Regions from separate parts of the Streptomyces sp. NPDC023527 genome, predicted to be linked through region 1. Evidence: riboswitches for the same ligand, from Rfam matches in the RefSeq annotation. Region 1 holds a riboswitch; the other holds the start of a gene.
The links. A riboswitch is a leader RNA that binds a small molecule or an ion and turns the genes downstream of it on or off. The one in region 1 is predicted to bind glycine.

Region 1 (6,878 bases):
ACAGCCACCACATCGCAGCGAAAGAAATCTCCCATGTGTCAGCACCAGCCCACGTGCCCATCAGCCGACTCAGCCGACCGGGAAGCCGCACACCTCGTGGCGCACCACCCGGAGCAGGGCTGGAGCCTGCTGTGCAACGGCGTCCTCTGCTTCGAGGACACCGGTGAGCTGCTGCCGGACGGCCAGATCATCGCGCCGCACCGGCCGCTGGACACCGATCACGTGGTGACCGCTGCCTGAGCTCACAACTCTCACCACCACGCACGACAGATCACATAAAGCACCACGCACATCAAGGGGCCGGCCCGGCGCACTCGCCGAACCGGCCCCGACTCGGGCCAAAGGGCACTCAGCCCTCCGTCACCCGTCGTATCAGCCCTCGTACTCATCCATAGGCGGGCACGAGCAGACGAGATTACGGTCGCCGTAGGCGCCGTCCACCCGACGCACGGGCGGCCAGTACTTGTCGGCGGCGGAGACCCCGGCCGGGAAGGCGGCCTCCTCGCGGGTGTAGGGGCGGTCCCACCCACCGGTCACCGAGGCGGCGGTGTGCGGGGCGTTGCGCAGCGGGTTGTCGTCCTTGTCCCACTCGCCCGAGCCGACCTTCTCGATCTCCGCGCGGATGGCGATCATCGCCTCGCAGAAACGATCCAGCTCGGTGAGGTCCTCGCTCTCCGTCGGCTCGATCATCAGGGTCCCTGCGACCGGGAACGACATGGTCGGCGCGTGGAAGCCGTAGTCGATCAGTCGCTTGGCGACGTCGTCGACGCTCACGCCGGTCGCCTTGGTCAGCGGCCGCAGGTCCACGATGCACTCGTGCGCCACCAGGCCGTTGGGGCCGGTGTAGAGCACCGGGTAGTGCGGCTCAAGGCGCTTGGCGATGTAGTTGGCGCCGAGCACCGCGACCTGGGTGGCGCGCTTGAGGCCTTCGCCGCCCATCAGCCGGACGTACGCCCAGGAGATCGGCAGGATGCCCGCGGAGCCCCACGGCGCGGCCGAGATCGGGCCGACGCCGGTCGCGGGGCCCGCGGTCGGCTGCAGCGGGTGGTTGGGCAGGTAGGGCGCCAGGTGGGCGCGGACGCCGACCGGACCCACGCCGGGGCCACCGCCGCCGTGCGGGATGCAGAAGGTCTTGTGCAGGTTCAGGTGCGAGACGTCGCCGCCGAACTCGCCCGGCTCGGCCACGCCCACCAGGGCGTTGAGGTTGGCCCCGTCGACGTAGACCTGGCCGCCCGCCTCGTGCACGAGCGCGCAGATGTCGCTGATGTGCTCCTCGAACACCCCGTGCGTGGAGGGGTAGGTGACCATCAGCACGGACAGCTCGTCGCGGTACTGCTCGATCTTGGCGCGCAGATCGGCGGCGTCCACCTCGCCGTCCTCGCCGGTCTTGACGACGACGACCTTCATGCCGGCCATCACGGCGCTGGCGGCGTTGGTGCCGTGCGCGGAGGACGGGATGAGACAGACGGTGCGCTGCTCGTCGCCGTTGGCGCGGTGGTAGGCGCGGACGGCCAGCAGGCCCGCGAGCTCACCCTGGGAGCCGGCGTTCGGCTGGATGGAGACCTTGTCGTAGCCGGTGATCTCGGCGAGCCGCTCCTCCAGCTCCGTGATGAGCGTGAGATAGCCGGCGGCCTGCTCGACGGGCGCGAAGGGGTGCAGGGCACCGAACTCGGGCCAGGTGACCGGCTCCATCTCGGTGGTGGCGTTGAGCTTCATGGTGCACGAGCCGAGCGGGATCATGCCGCGGTCCAGGGCGTAGTCCCGGTCGGCGAGGCGGCGCAGGTAGCGCAGCATCGCGGTCTCGGAGCGGTGCTGGTGGAAGACCGGGTGCGTGAGGTAGTCGTCGGTGCGCAGCAGGCCCTCGGGGAGCGTGTCGGCCGTGGTGGCGTCGAGCGCCTCGATGTCGGCCTCCACCCCGAACGCCGACCACACGGCGGCCAGCTGGGCGCGCGTGGTGGTCTCGTCGCAGGCGATGCCCACCTGGTCGGCGTCGACCAGGCGCAGGTTGACGCCGCGCTCGCGGGCCGCCGTGACGACCTCGGCCGCCCGGCCGGGGACGCGCGCGGTCAGGGTGTCGAAGTACGCGCCGTGCACGACCTCGACACCGCCGCCCCGCAGCCCCTCCGCGAGCAGCGTGGCGTAGCGGTGCGTACGGCGCGCGATGGCCGCGAGGCCGTCGGGGCCGTGGTAGACCGCGTACATGCCGGCCATGACGGCGAGCAGCACCTGCGCGGTGCAGATGTTGCTGGTGGCCTTCTCGCGGCGGATGTGCTGCTCGCGGGTCTGGAGGGCCAGGCGGTACGCCTTGTTGCCGTCCGCGTCCACGGAGACGCCGACGAGGCGGCCGGGCAGGCTGCGGGCGAACTTCTCGCGCACGGCCATGAACCCGGCGTGCGGACCGCCGAAGCCCATGGGCACACCGAAGCGCTGCGTGGTGCCGACCGCGATGTCCGCGCCGAGCTCGCCGGGCGAGGTCAGCAGGGTCAGGGCGAGCAGGTCGGCGGCGACGGTGACGATCGCGCCGAGCTCGTGGGCGCGCTCGATGACCGGGCGCGGGTCGCGTACGGCACCGGAGGCGCCGGGGTACTGCAGCAGGACGCCGAAGACGCCGCGCTCGGCGATGTCGTCGGGGATGCCCTGGCGGAGGTCGGCGACGACGACCTCGACGCCGGTCGGCTCGGCGCGGGTCTCGATCACCGCGACGGTCTGCGGCAGGGTGTCGGCGTCGATGAGGAAGACGCCGTCCTTGACCTTGCCGACGCGGCGGGAGAGCGCCATGGCCTCGGCGGCGGCGGTGCCCTCGTCGAGCAGGGAGGCTCCGGAGGTGGGCAGGCCGGTGAGGTCGGCGACCACGGTCTGGAAGTTCAGCAGCGCTTCGAGGCGGCCCTGCGAGATCTCCGGCTGGTAGGGCGTGTACGCCGTGTACCAGGCGGGGTTCTCCATGACGTTGCGCAGGATCACCGGCGGGGTGAAGGTGCCGTAGTAGCCGAGGCCGATCATCGGCGCGAGCACCTGATTGCGGTCGGCGAGACCGCGCAGCTCGGCGAGGACCTCCGCCTCGCTGCGGGCGGCGGGCAGGTCCAGCGCCTCGGTGCTCTTGATCACGTCCGGCACGGCGGCGGCGGTGAGTTCGTCGAGCGAGCCGAACCCGACCTGGGCCAGCATCTTGGCCTGGGCCCCGCTGTCGGGCCCTATGTGGCGCTGTTCGAAGGGCGTGCCCCGCTCCAGGTCGGAAAGGGAGATGCGGTGGGCTGTCATCTGCGGAGGCCTCCTGGTCATTGCGACCTGCGAGGGGTACCACGGCGCGGGTACCCGGACGGCCTCCCCCTCTGTCATCTCAACCTGAGAGCTTCACCGGGCCGCGTGCGCGCGGTCCGGCTTTCACCGTCGGTGAGGAGGGGCTTCGGCGCTGTGCCTGACCTGGGCCCGCCCTGCTTTCCAGAGTGACCTCGTCCATGCGGTACGTGTGCCTGAGAGATTCCGGGGAGGATTTGCTCCTTCGGCGCCCCCTGCGGAGCCGGTGAACGGCTCTTGGGGACTCTCCCGCACGGGGTCTGCGGCCACTCGCCAGCCTACCAGCGCGGGTCTGACCGGATCCCTCGAGTGGCCGGTTCCCGCTTTGTGGCTTTTCGTTGGTGTCGGGGGCGCTCGGAGCTTCGCCGAGGGTGCCCCGGGGGCCGCGCGAACCTGGGAGGAACGGTGCAGACCGATATCGATCCGCGGAGCCTGATAGGCCGCAAGGCGTTCGACCTCAATGGCGCGAAGATCGGCACCGTGGACGAGGTGTACCTCGACGACGCGACCGGTGAACCGGAATGGGCGGCCGTCCGCACCGGCCTCTTCGGCCGGGACGCCTTCGTGCCCCTGGAGCCGAGCCAGGTCGTGGACGACACCCTGCGCGTCCCCTACGAGCGGTCGCTGATCAGGGACGCGCCCGACTTCGGGGTCGGCCGTCACCTCTCCCCCGAGCAGGAATTGCAGCTCTACCATCACTATGGTCTCGCCCTCCCCGGCTCCGAGACCCCACCGCCGACCGGTTCGCCCGCCGACGAGGGGCTGGGCACGGTCAACGGCTCGGGCGGCTGACCGGCCGGCGTGGAGGACTCCGCCGCGCGACCGGCGGACGGATGAGCTGCCGCCGAGTGATCACCCGCCGGTGGCCGACCGACACCCGGTGACTCCGCGGCGGACGCCGACCCTCCGCCCCCCGGCGACCGCGGCTCGCCGGCCTCCCGTACGAGCGGCAGCGGCTCCCCCGCTTCGAGCTCGGGGTCGTCGACGGCGAAGGTCCGCACCCGGCCGGGCGCCGACCAGGGCTGCTCGAACCGGATGGTGACCCGTCCGACGCCACTGCCCTGGATCCAGCCCGCCCCATACTCGGCGTGCCGCACATCCAGCCCCGGCAGCCAGCGCCGGGGCCGCCGTTCGACGCTCTCCTCCTCCGCCGTCCGCCGCGTCTCCGCGCCGGTCTCCGGCGCCATCTCGGCGACGGCCGCGGCGGCCTCGCTCGCGGCCTGGGCGAACAGATCCTCCTGGGTGTAGTCGGCCAGGCCCGTCACGCCGACGCCCAGCAGCCGTACGCCCGCCGTGGTGTCCACACCGTCGAGCAACCGCCCGGCGGCCTCCCGCACCACTCCCGGGTCGTCGGTCGGGCCGCGCAGCGTCTCCGAGCGCGTCAGCGTCGAGAAGTCATAGCGCCGCACCTTGATCACCACTGTGCGCCCCGACCGGCCTGCGGCGCGCAGGCGCTCCACGCAGCGATCGGCGAGGCGCGCCAGCTCAAGCTGGACGCGGGTCCGGTCGGTCACGTCCTCCTCGAAGGTGTCCTCCACCGACACCGACTTGGCGTCCCGGTCGGCGACGACGGGCCGGTCGTCGTGCCCGGTGGCCAGTGCGTACAGACCCGAGCCGTGGGCCTTGCCCAGCAGCCGCACCAGCTCGGCCTCGCCCGCCTCGCCGGTCTCGGCGACGGTCGTGATCCCGGCCCGGCGCAGCGTCTCGGCGGTGGCGGGGCCGACGCCGGGGACGACGCGCACCGACATGGGGCCCAGCAGCGCGAGCTCGGTGCCGGGCTCGATGAGGACGAGGCCGTCCGGCTTGGCCTGCTCGGAGGCGATCTTGGCTAGCATCTTGGAGCCGGCCAGCCCCACCGACCCGCTCAGTCCCGTGGCCGCCCGGATGTCCCGCCGCAGCCGCTCGCCGACGGCCCGGACGGCCGCCGACGAGGGCTCGACGCCGCCCGCTTCGAGATCCACGAACGCCTCGTCGAGGCTGAGCGGCTCCACCAGCGGTGAGAGCGCGCCGAGCAGCTCCATGACCGCCTCGCTGACCTGGCGGTAGAGGGTGAACCGAGGGGTGAGGTAAGCGGCGTTGGGGCACAGCCGACGCGCCTGGGCGGTCGCCATGGCCGAGTGGATCCCGAAGACCCGTGCCTCGTACGACGCCGTGGCCACCACACCGCGCGGCCCGATGCCGCCGACCACCACGGGCTTCCCGCGCAGGCTGGGCTTGGCCGCCTGCTCCGCCGAGGCGTAGAAGGCGTCCATGTCCAGATGCAGGATGGTCGGTGCGGCTCTCACACCCCCGATGCTCCCGCACACCACTGACAATCGCTCTGATGTGCCACCGGCACGCCGTGAGCGCGCCGGGGACCATGGCCCGGCGGGGCCTCAGACCGCCCTGTTGCGGCGTCGTGCCAGCTCGTCGGCGGGGTTGTGGCCGATGAGCGTCTCGCCCGTGTCCACGCGCTCGCCGTGCAGCTGGGACAGCGCGCTCTCCACATCGCGCCACACGACGCCCACGGCGATCCCGAAGACCCCCTGCCCGCCCTGGAGGAGGTCGACGACCTCGTCCGGCGAGGTGCACTCGTAGACCGTCGCGCCGTCGCTCATCAGCGTCATCTGCGGCAGGTCCCCCATGCCGCGCGAGCGCAGGTGCTGGACGGCGGTACGGATGTTCTGGAGGGAGACGCCGGTGTCCAGAAGCCGTTTCACGATCTTGAGAACGACGACGTCCCGAAAGCTGTACAGCCGCTGGGTGCCCGAGCCGTAGGCCGGCCGGACGCTCGGCTCGACCAGGCCCGTGCGGGCCCAGTAGTCGAGCTGGCGATAGGTGATGCCCGCCGCGGCGCACGCCGTCGGCCCGCGATATCCGATCTTGTCGGTCTCCGGCCCCTGCGGCGTGGTGCCCGCTGCCGGGATCGCATGACGGGAAGAGGGCTGTTCGACCGTCCCCCCGTACAGCGGAAACGGACTGCCGACCGCCGTACCGTCGCCCATGCTTCTCACGCCGACCTCCGTCCTTGACCTGCCTTCACGACGGTAGGCAGTCGCCCGGGGTGCGTCAACGATCGCCACACTCGGCACGCCGAGTGATAATCACCCAGAGAGTGGTTTTGCGTACCCCAGCGCCGGGAAAGGCTACTCGAATGCGCTGCGGCCACCGCTTCCGCGTGGCCGGCGCGAGCCTCACTGGCTGCTGCTGCCGAAGTCCTCCGGCGAGATCTGGTCGAGGAACTCGCGGAACTTCTCGACCTCGTCCTCCTGCTCGTCCGGGATGGCGATCCCGGCGTCGTCCAGCACCCCGTCGCTGCCGTAGATCGGCGTACCGGTGCGCAGGGCCAGCGCTATGGCGTCGGACGGCCTGGCGCTGACCTCGACCCCACTGGCGAAGACGAGCTCCGCGTAGAAGACGCCCTCCCGCAGATCCGTGATGCGGACCTCCGTGAGCTGCTGACCGACCGCTTCCAGGACGTCCTTGAAAAGATCATGGGTCAGCGGACGGGCCGGGGCCATGCCCTGCTGGGCGAAGGCGATGGCCGTCGCCTCTCCCGGTCCGATCCAGATCGGGAGGTAACGGTCGCCTCCCACTTCACGCAG
Region 2 (6,878 bases), on a different contig from region 1:
AAGAGCGCCTTGATCCGGTCGATGGCGATCTGCTCGACGACATCGACGTGCTCGCAGCCACCGTAGTAGCGGCGGCCCGGGTAGCCCTCGGCGTACTTGTTGGTGAGGACCGAGCCCTGGGCCTCCATGACGGCGACCGGAGCGAAGTTCTCCGAGGCGATCATCTCGAGGGTGGACTGCTGGCGGTGGAGTTCGGCGTCGACAGCGGCGGCGACGTCGGGGTCGAGCTCATGGAGGGAGCTGTTCAGAAGCGACATGAGTTCTTCCTGGACTTCCTGGGCGGAGGCGGAGGGGCGGGATCAGCCGGCGAAGGCGGTGTACTCGTCGGCGGACATCAGGTCCTCCGGCTCGTCCGTGATCTTCACCTTGAACAGCCAGCCGCCCTCGAAGGGGGCGGAGTTCACCAGCGAGGGGTCGTCCACGACGTCCTGGTTGGCCTCGACGACCTCGCCCGTGACCGGGGCGTAGAGGTCGCTGACCGACTTGGTCGACTCCAGCTCACCACAGGTCTCGCCCGCGGTGACGGTGTCGCCGACGGCCGGGAGCTGGGCGTAGACGACATCCCCGAGCGCGTTGGCCGCGAACTCGGTGATGCCGACCGTCGCCACGCCGTTCTCGACGGCCGACAGCCACTCGTGCTCCTTGCTGAAGCGCAGCTGCTGGGGGTTGCTCATGGCTAGATTCTCCTGTACGCGCGTGGATGCTTGTGCAACGGGTCTTGACAGGTGGGATGAGGGGGTCTCAGCGCTCGCGCTTGTAGAAGGGCAGCGCGACGACCTCGTACGACTCATGGCTACCGCGAATGTCCACCGCCACACCCTCTGTGCCGGGCGCGGCGTGCTCGGCGTCGACGTACGCGATGGCGATCGGCTTGCCGAGCGTGGGGGAGGGGGCGCCGGAGGTGACCTCGCCCACGACCCGGCCGTCGGCGACGACGGGGTAGCCGGCGCGGGGCACCCGGCGGCCGGTCGCGATCAGACCGACCAGCTTGCGCGGCGGGTTCGTCGCGGCGCGCTCGGCGGCGGCCTCCAGCGCCGCCCGGCCCACGAAGTCGCCCGGCTTGTCGAACTTCACGACCCGGCCCAGGCCCGCGTCGAACGGGGTGGTCGCGGTGGTCAGCTCGTGCCCGTACAGCGGCATGCCCGCCTCCAGGCGCAGCGTGTCGCGGCAGGAGAGCCCGCAGGGCACGAGGCCGGCCTCGGTGCCCGCGTCGGTCAGCGCCCGCCACAGCTTCTCGGCGTCGGCCGGCGCGACGAACAGCTCGAAGCCGTCCTCGCCGGTGTAGCCGGTGCGGGCGATGAGCGCGGGCACACCCGCGACCGTGCCCGGCAGGCCCGCGTAGTACTTCAGACCGTCGAGGTCGGCGTCCGTGAGGGACTTCAGGATGGCCGGGGACTCCGGGCCCTGGATGGCGAGCAGCGCGTAGTTCTCGCGGTCGTCGCGGACGTCCGTCTCGAAGCCGGCGGCGCGCTCGGTCAGGGCGTCGAGCACCACCTGGGCGTTGGAGGCGTTGGCGACGACCATGTATTCCGCGTCCGCCAGGCGGTAGACGATCAGGTCGTCGAGGATGCCGCCCTCGGCGTCGCAGATCATGGTGTAGCGGGCACGGCCGACCGCGAGCGCCGAGAGGTTGCCCACCAGGGCGTGGTCCAGGGCCGCCCCGGCCTGCGGGCCGGTGAGGGTGATCTCGCCCATGTGGGAGAGGTCGAAGAGGCCGGCGCGGGTGCGCACCGCGACGTGCTCGTCGCGCTCACTGCCGTAGCGCAGGGGCATGTCCCAGCCGGCGAAATCGGTCATCGTGGCGCCGAGCGTGCGATGCAGCGCGTCAAGGGCGGTACGGCGAGGGGCGTCGGTCATGGTGTGGGCTCCCAGGCATGGCGGTGAGGACATCCTCCCCATCTGTCATCGGAACCTGAGAGGTTCACCGGAGCCGCGACGACACGCGGGACCCCGGCTTGCACCTTGGGTGGGACCGCGCACGGCGGCCCGCTTTTCAGATCTGCCTCACCCGCGCGGTACGGGGCCTGAGAGATTCAAGGGAGGGACTTGCTCCTTCGGCGTCCAGCACGATGGCTGGAACTCTCCCGCGCGGATTCGAGCGGCCGGTATGCAGTTGGATGTGCTCTTGGCGCGCACATCATTGCACGGACCGGCGGGCGGTGGACTGCCCGCAGCCCCCCGAATTGCATTACCTTTTCTTTACATTGGTTGGGTAGGGGGCAGGGACCTGACCGGGGGAGGTCGATCACCGTGGGGACGCGGGGCACGGACGTGAGACGAGCGGAGCCCGCACCATCGGAGCCCGCGCATACGACGGGCGACGGGGCGGCGGAGACGTACGGGCACGGGCCGCCCGGCGTGCTGGACCTGCGCGGCGGCGCGGGCCGCGCCGAGCTGCGCTTTCCGGCGGGCGACCTGCTCATCGTCTCCGGGCTGCCCGGCAGCGGCAAGTCCACGCTGATCCGGCGCACGGTGCCCGCCCTCGACGGCCGCGACGGCCTCGTCTGGTGCGTCGACTCCCAGGACGCCCGTGAGCGCCTGGAGCGCCGCACACCGCACTGGCTGCCGTACGGCGTCTACCGCCCCCTCGTCCGCCTGGTCCACTACGCCGCGCTGCGCCGCGCGTTGTGCTCCGACGCCAGCGCGGTCGTGCACGACTGCGGGCAGCGCGGCTGGATCCGCCGCTGGGCGGCGCGCGGCGCCCGGCGGCGCGGCGGCGCCGTCCACCTGCTGCTGCTGGACGTGGCGCCGGGCGTCGCGCTCGCGGGGCAGCGGGCCCGCGGCCGGGGCGTCTCCGCGTACGCCTTCGGGCGGCACCGGCGGGCGATGGCGCGGCTGGCGGCCGAGGCGGCGGCCGGGCGGCTGCCGCGGGGAGCGGCGTCCGTGGTCCTCATGGACCGGGCGGCGGCGGACGCCCTGCGCGCGATCAGCTTCCGGCCGGGTCCCCGGGAGCCCTGACCGCAGGCTCCGGCCGCCGTGGCCCCTAGCCGGCCGGCTGCGCCGGCGGCTGGGCCGCGGCCGTCAGGAACGCGGGGACCTTCGCCAGGATGTCCTTGAGGTCCAGGACCGCGACCGCGGCATGGGCCGTGGCCGCCGCCACGTCCTTCCGGCCCACGTCGGCGACGAGCCTCTCGACGTCCCTGACCAGCTTGTCCAGCGCCTTCTTGAGCTCCACGACGGGGTCCGGCGCGGCTCTGCCGATCGCGGCCCTGGGTGTGGGCATGGTCTTCCTGGCCGACTGGGCCAGCTGATCGGCCGACTTCCGCAGCTGCTCCTGGAGGGACTTGAGCGTCTTCTGGTTCGGCGTCTTCGCCCGCGTCTCCTTGCCGATCCGGGAGACCAGCGTGAAGGTCTCGCCCAGCGTGCCGGCGGCGTCGAGCTGCTGCTGGACGACCGCGGCCTTGGGCCCCGGCGCCGCGCCGGGGCGGGGCTCGCCGGCGGCCGAAGCGGCGCCGGTCGCGCCCAGGACGAGGGATCCGCAGGTGGCGACGGCTATGGCGGTGGAGGTGAGCTTGTTGAGGCGCATGCTCGGTGTTTCCCTTCGTGTCGTGCGACTGCCGGACAGCTGCATCGATCACCGTGTGCGCGCCGACAGCGGTGCGCAACCCGACGCCTACGCTGCGTACCGCCTCACGCGTCCCGGGCATCCCGCCTGACCTGCGCCGTCGGCACCGATTCCGGTGGTCGGCGGGGACCTCCGGGCGTGCAGCCGTTAGGGTTCGGTTGCGGCTTTGTCGAGACGGTGGTTGGACGGCATTGGACGAGATGAACACCCCCCAGCACTACGGCCTGCCCACGGTCCCGGGCGGCGCCCCCCAGGGATGGCCCGCCAACGAGCTCGAAGGGGTGCTCGACGCCTCCCTGGGCACGCCCGGCGCCGGCCCGCGCATCGTCGAGGTGCTCGGCCGCAGCCAGGTCTGGATCCCGCTGCCCAACGGCGGCGGCCCCGACAGCCCCGACCTCGACCTGCCGACCCTGGAGCTCGACGGCGCGGCGTACGTACCGGTGTTCAGCTCCGAGGGCGAGTTCCTGCGGGTCGTCGGCGACCGGATGTCCTTCACCGTCGCGCCGGCCGTCGAGTTCGCCCGCGGCCTGCCGCCGCAGGTGGGCATCGTCGTCAACCCCGAGGGCACCGTCGGCGTGCCCCTGCCGCCCGGCGCCGTCGCCGAGCTGTGCCGGGCCGGCCGCACGGCCCTCGACGGCGACGCCACCGGCGGCCGCGTCCGCCTCTTCGAGCCCGACTGGCAGGACGAGCCCACGGCCTTCCTCGCCGCCGCCGGCCTGGAATTCACGGCCGCCCAGGTCGTCCGCACCGCCCGCCGCACCCTCGCCAGCGTCGAGGGCGGCGCCCCGGCGCTGTTCGTCGGCGTCGAGCTCGACCTGCCCGACCCCGGCAGCCGCACCGCCGTCATGGAGGCCCTCGGCCGCGCCCTCGGCACCGTGCCCGTGCCCTGGCCCGTACAGCTGGTCTTCCTCGACGTGGCGCGCGACCCGGTCGGCGACTGGATGCGCGAACGGGTCCGGCCGTTCTACGACCGTGACCTGTGACTCCTCCCATGCCCGCCGCCGCGGGCTCGTAAGCTGGTTGGATGACCGCAGGGGGTGCGTCGCCGCGCCCCGACGCGGGGACGAGACAGCCGAGAGAAGAGGCGGACCCAGGTGAGCGCGGGCGCGGAGAGCGGCGTGGAGCAGATGCTGCGCCAAGTGGCGCCCGGCCGGTACGACGCGTACGAGGCGCTGCTGCACGCCCTCGCCGAGGGCAGCGTGTGGATGCTGCTCTGGCACGGCCAGGCCGGTTCGCCCGACGCCCAGTACGGCAATATGGAGGTCGACGGCCTCGGCTACGCCCCGTGCGTGACCTCCGCGCAGGAGCTCGCCGCCAGCGGCTGGAACCGCGCCCATGAGGTGATCACGGGCCGGGCCGTCGCGAGCGCCCTCTACCCCGACCGCTGGGGCCTGTGGCTCAACCCGCACGCCCCCGGCGGCGGCGTCGGCATCCCCTGGCTCGACCTGCGGCGCATCGCCGCCGGCATGGACCGGCTGCCCGCCGGGCCGCTGCTGCTGAGCGAGCCGGCCATCGAGATCCCGCAGTTCTACGCCCTGCTGGGGCAGAACGCCCACCGCACGCCCGCGGTGCGCACGCTGCGCCGCGCCTGGGTGCAGCCCGCGCTGGGCAGCCCGTATCTGGCGATCGGACTCGACCTCTACGACACCTCCCAAGCCGCAGTGGAATCCGTGCGGTTGATGATGCAGCAGTCGATCGGCGTGGTGCCGGAGGGGCTGCCGGTGTCCACCGTGGCGATGGCCGACGAGCACGACCCGGTCGCGATGTGGATGCGCGCCAACGCCCGTCCCTTCTTCGACCGTGACGCCTATGGCGGCGCCGCGCCCGCCCCGACGGCCGGCTACGGCTACCCCCCGCAGGGCGGACCGCGGACCGGCGCGTACTGATCCGCTGACGGATCAGGACTGTCCGTATAACGGAACCTCCCTCCACACATCACGGTTGCGCATCCATTGCCGGTCAGGTCTGGCGGGTGATCGCGAAGGCGTTGAAGACTCCCGCCCACAAGGACTTCGGTCCCGGGTACGACCTGCTCCGCGTGAACTTCCCCGCACCATCGCACCATTCGCACCAGTGATGTGAACCAGCCGCTTCAGCGGCGGGCGTTGGGCCGGACAGCACCGGCCGAGAGGGGTCCACCAGACGATGACGGCACCATTGCACGACACGGGAGCGGCCGAGACCGCGGCCGTCGACGTCGCCGCCGGCGTCCCGGCGAAGGCCATCGAGGGCCGCTCACCCTGGAGCATCGCCTGGATACGGCTCAAGCGGGACAAGTTCGCGCTGGCCGGCGGGGCCGTCGTCCTGCTGCTGGTCCTGGTCGCGATCTTCGCACCGCTGATCGTGGACCTGCTGGGCCACCCGCCGAACGAGTTCCACGAGGAGGAGATCGACCCCCTCTTCTCCACCCCCAAGGGCGACTGGGGCGGCATCAACGGCGACTTCCTCCTCGGCGTCGAGCCGACCAACGGCCGCGACGTGTTCAGCCGCATCGTCTACGGAGCCCGGGTCTCGCTCCTCGTGGCGTTCCTCTCGGCCGTGGTCGCCGTCGTCCTGGGCACGCTGTTCGGCATCGTCGCCGGCTTCTTCGGCGGCTGGGTGGACGCGGTCGTCAGCCGCCTGATGGACCTGCTGCTGGCCTTCCCGCAGCTGCTGTTCATCATCGCGCTGGTCTCGGTGGTCCCCGACTCCCTGTGGGGGCTGACCGGTTCGGGCGTGCGCATGGGGGTGCTGATCGCGGTGATCGGCTTCTTCGGCTGGCCCTACATCGGGCGCATCGTCCGAGGTCAGACGCTGTCGCTCCGAGAACGCGAATACGTCGAGGCCGCGCGCAGCCTGGGCGCCGGCCGGGGGTACATCCTCTTCCGCGAGCTGCTGCCCAACCTGGTGGCGCCGATCACCGTGTACACCACGCTGATGATCCCCACCAATGTGCTCACCGAGGCCGCCCTGAGCTTCCTCGGTACCGGAGTCAAGCCCCCCACGGCCTCGTGGGGCGAGATGCTCTCCAGGGCCGTCGACCACTACGAAGCAGACCCGCTCTACATGATCATTCCGGGTCTCGCCATCTTCGTCACCGTCCTGGCCTTCAACCTCTTCGGCGACGGTGTACGGGACGCGCTGGACCCCAAGGGTTCGCGCTAGCGCCCGCACCGGGCCCGTTCTCAGCAAGAGCCATATATCCGACCGCCCCTGTCGATCCGTCAGGAGGCCGTTTCCGAATCCGTCGGCCCGATTCCCCGGGCGGCGTCACTCACGGAGGTCGCGACATCTTGACTACCCAAAGAACTTCGAGGCGGAGGAACGCCGCGGG

Region 2: another riboswitch for glycine. It lies ahead of gcvT (glycine cleavage system aminomethyltransferase GcvT); the one in region 1 lies ahead of gcvP (aminomethyl-transferring glycine dehydrogenase).

The regions. Positions count from the first base shown of each region.
Region 1 covers NZ_JBVHJJ010000016.1:173,204-180,081, forward strand. Annotated here, with positions in the region: gene ACZ303_RS28475 (DUF5999 family protein) at 34-240, shown strand; gene gcvP (aminomethyl-transferring glycine dehydrogenase) at 373-3,258, opposite strand; glycine riboswitch at 3,449-3,556, opposite strand; gene ACZ303_RS28485 (PRC-barrel domain-containing protein) at 3,700-4,086, shown strand; gene ACZ303_RS28490 (DNA polymerase IV) at 3,993-5,579, opposite strand; gene ACZ303_RS28495 (MerR family transcriptional regulator) at 5,670-6,278, opposite strand; gene ACZ303_RS28500 (bifunctional nuclease family protein) at 6,468-6,878, opposite strand, start outside.
Region 2 covers NZ_JBVHJJ010000004.1:267,998-274,875, reverse strand. Annotated here, with positions in the region: gene glyA (serine hydroxymethyltransferase) at 1-257, opposite strand, end outside; gene gcvH (glycine cleavage system protein GcvH) at 300-674, opposite strand; gene gcvT (glycine cleavage system aminomethyltransferase GcvT) at 742-1,857, opposite strand; glycine riboswitch at 2,004-2,097, opposite strand; gene ACZ303_RS10380 (AAA family ATPase) at 2,272-2,958, shown strand; gene ACZ303_RS10375 (hypothetical protein) at 2,984-3,526, opposite strand; gene ACZ303_RS10370 (enhanced serine sensitivity protein SseB) at 3,766-4,548, shown strand; gene ACZ303_RS10365 (enhanced serine sensitivity protein SseB C-terminal domain-containing protein) at 4,693-5,451, shown strand; gene ACZ303_RS10360 (ABC transporter permease) at 5,711-6,709, shown strand; gene ACZ303_RS10355 (ABC transporter substrate-binding protein) at 6,838-6,878, shown strand, end outside.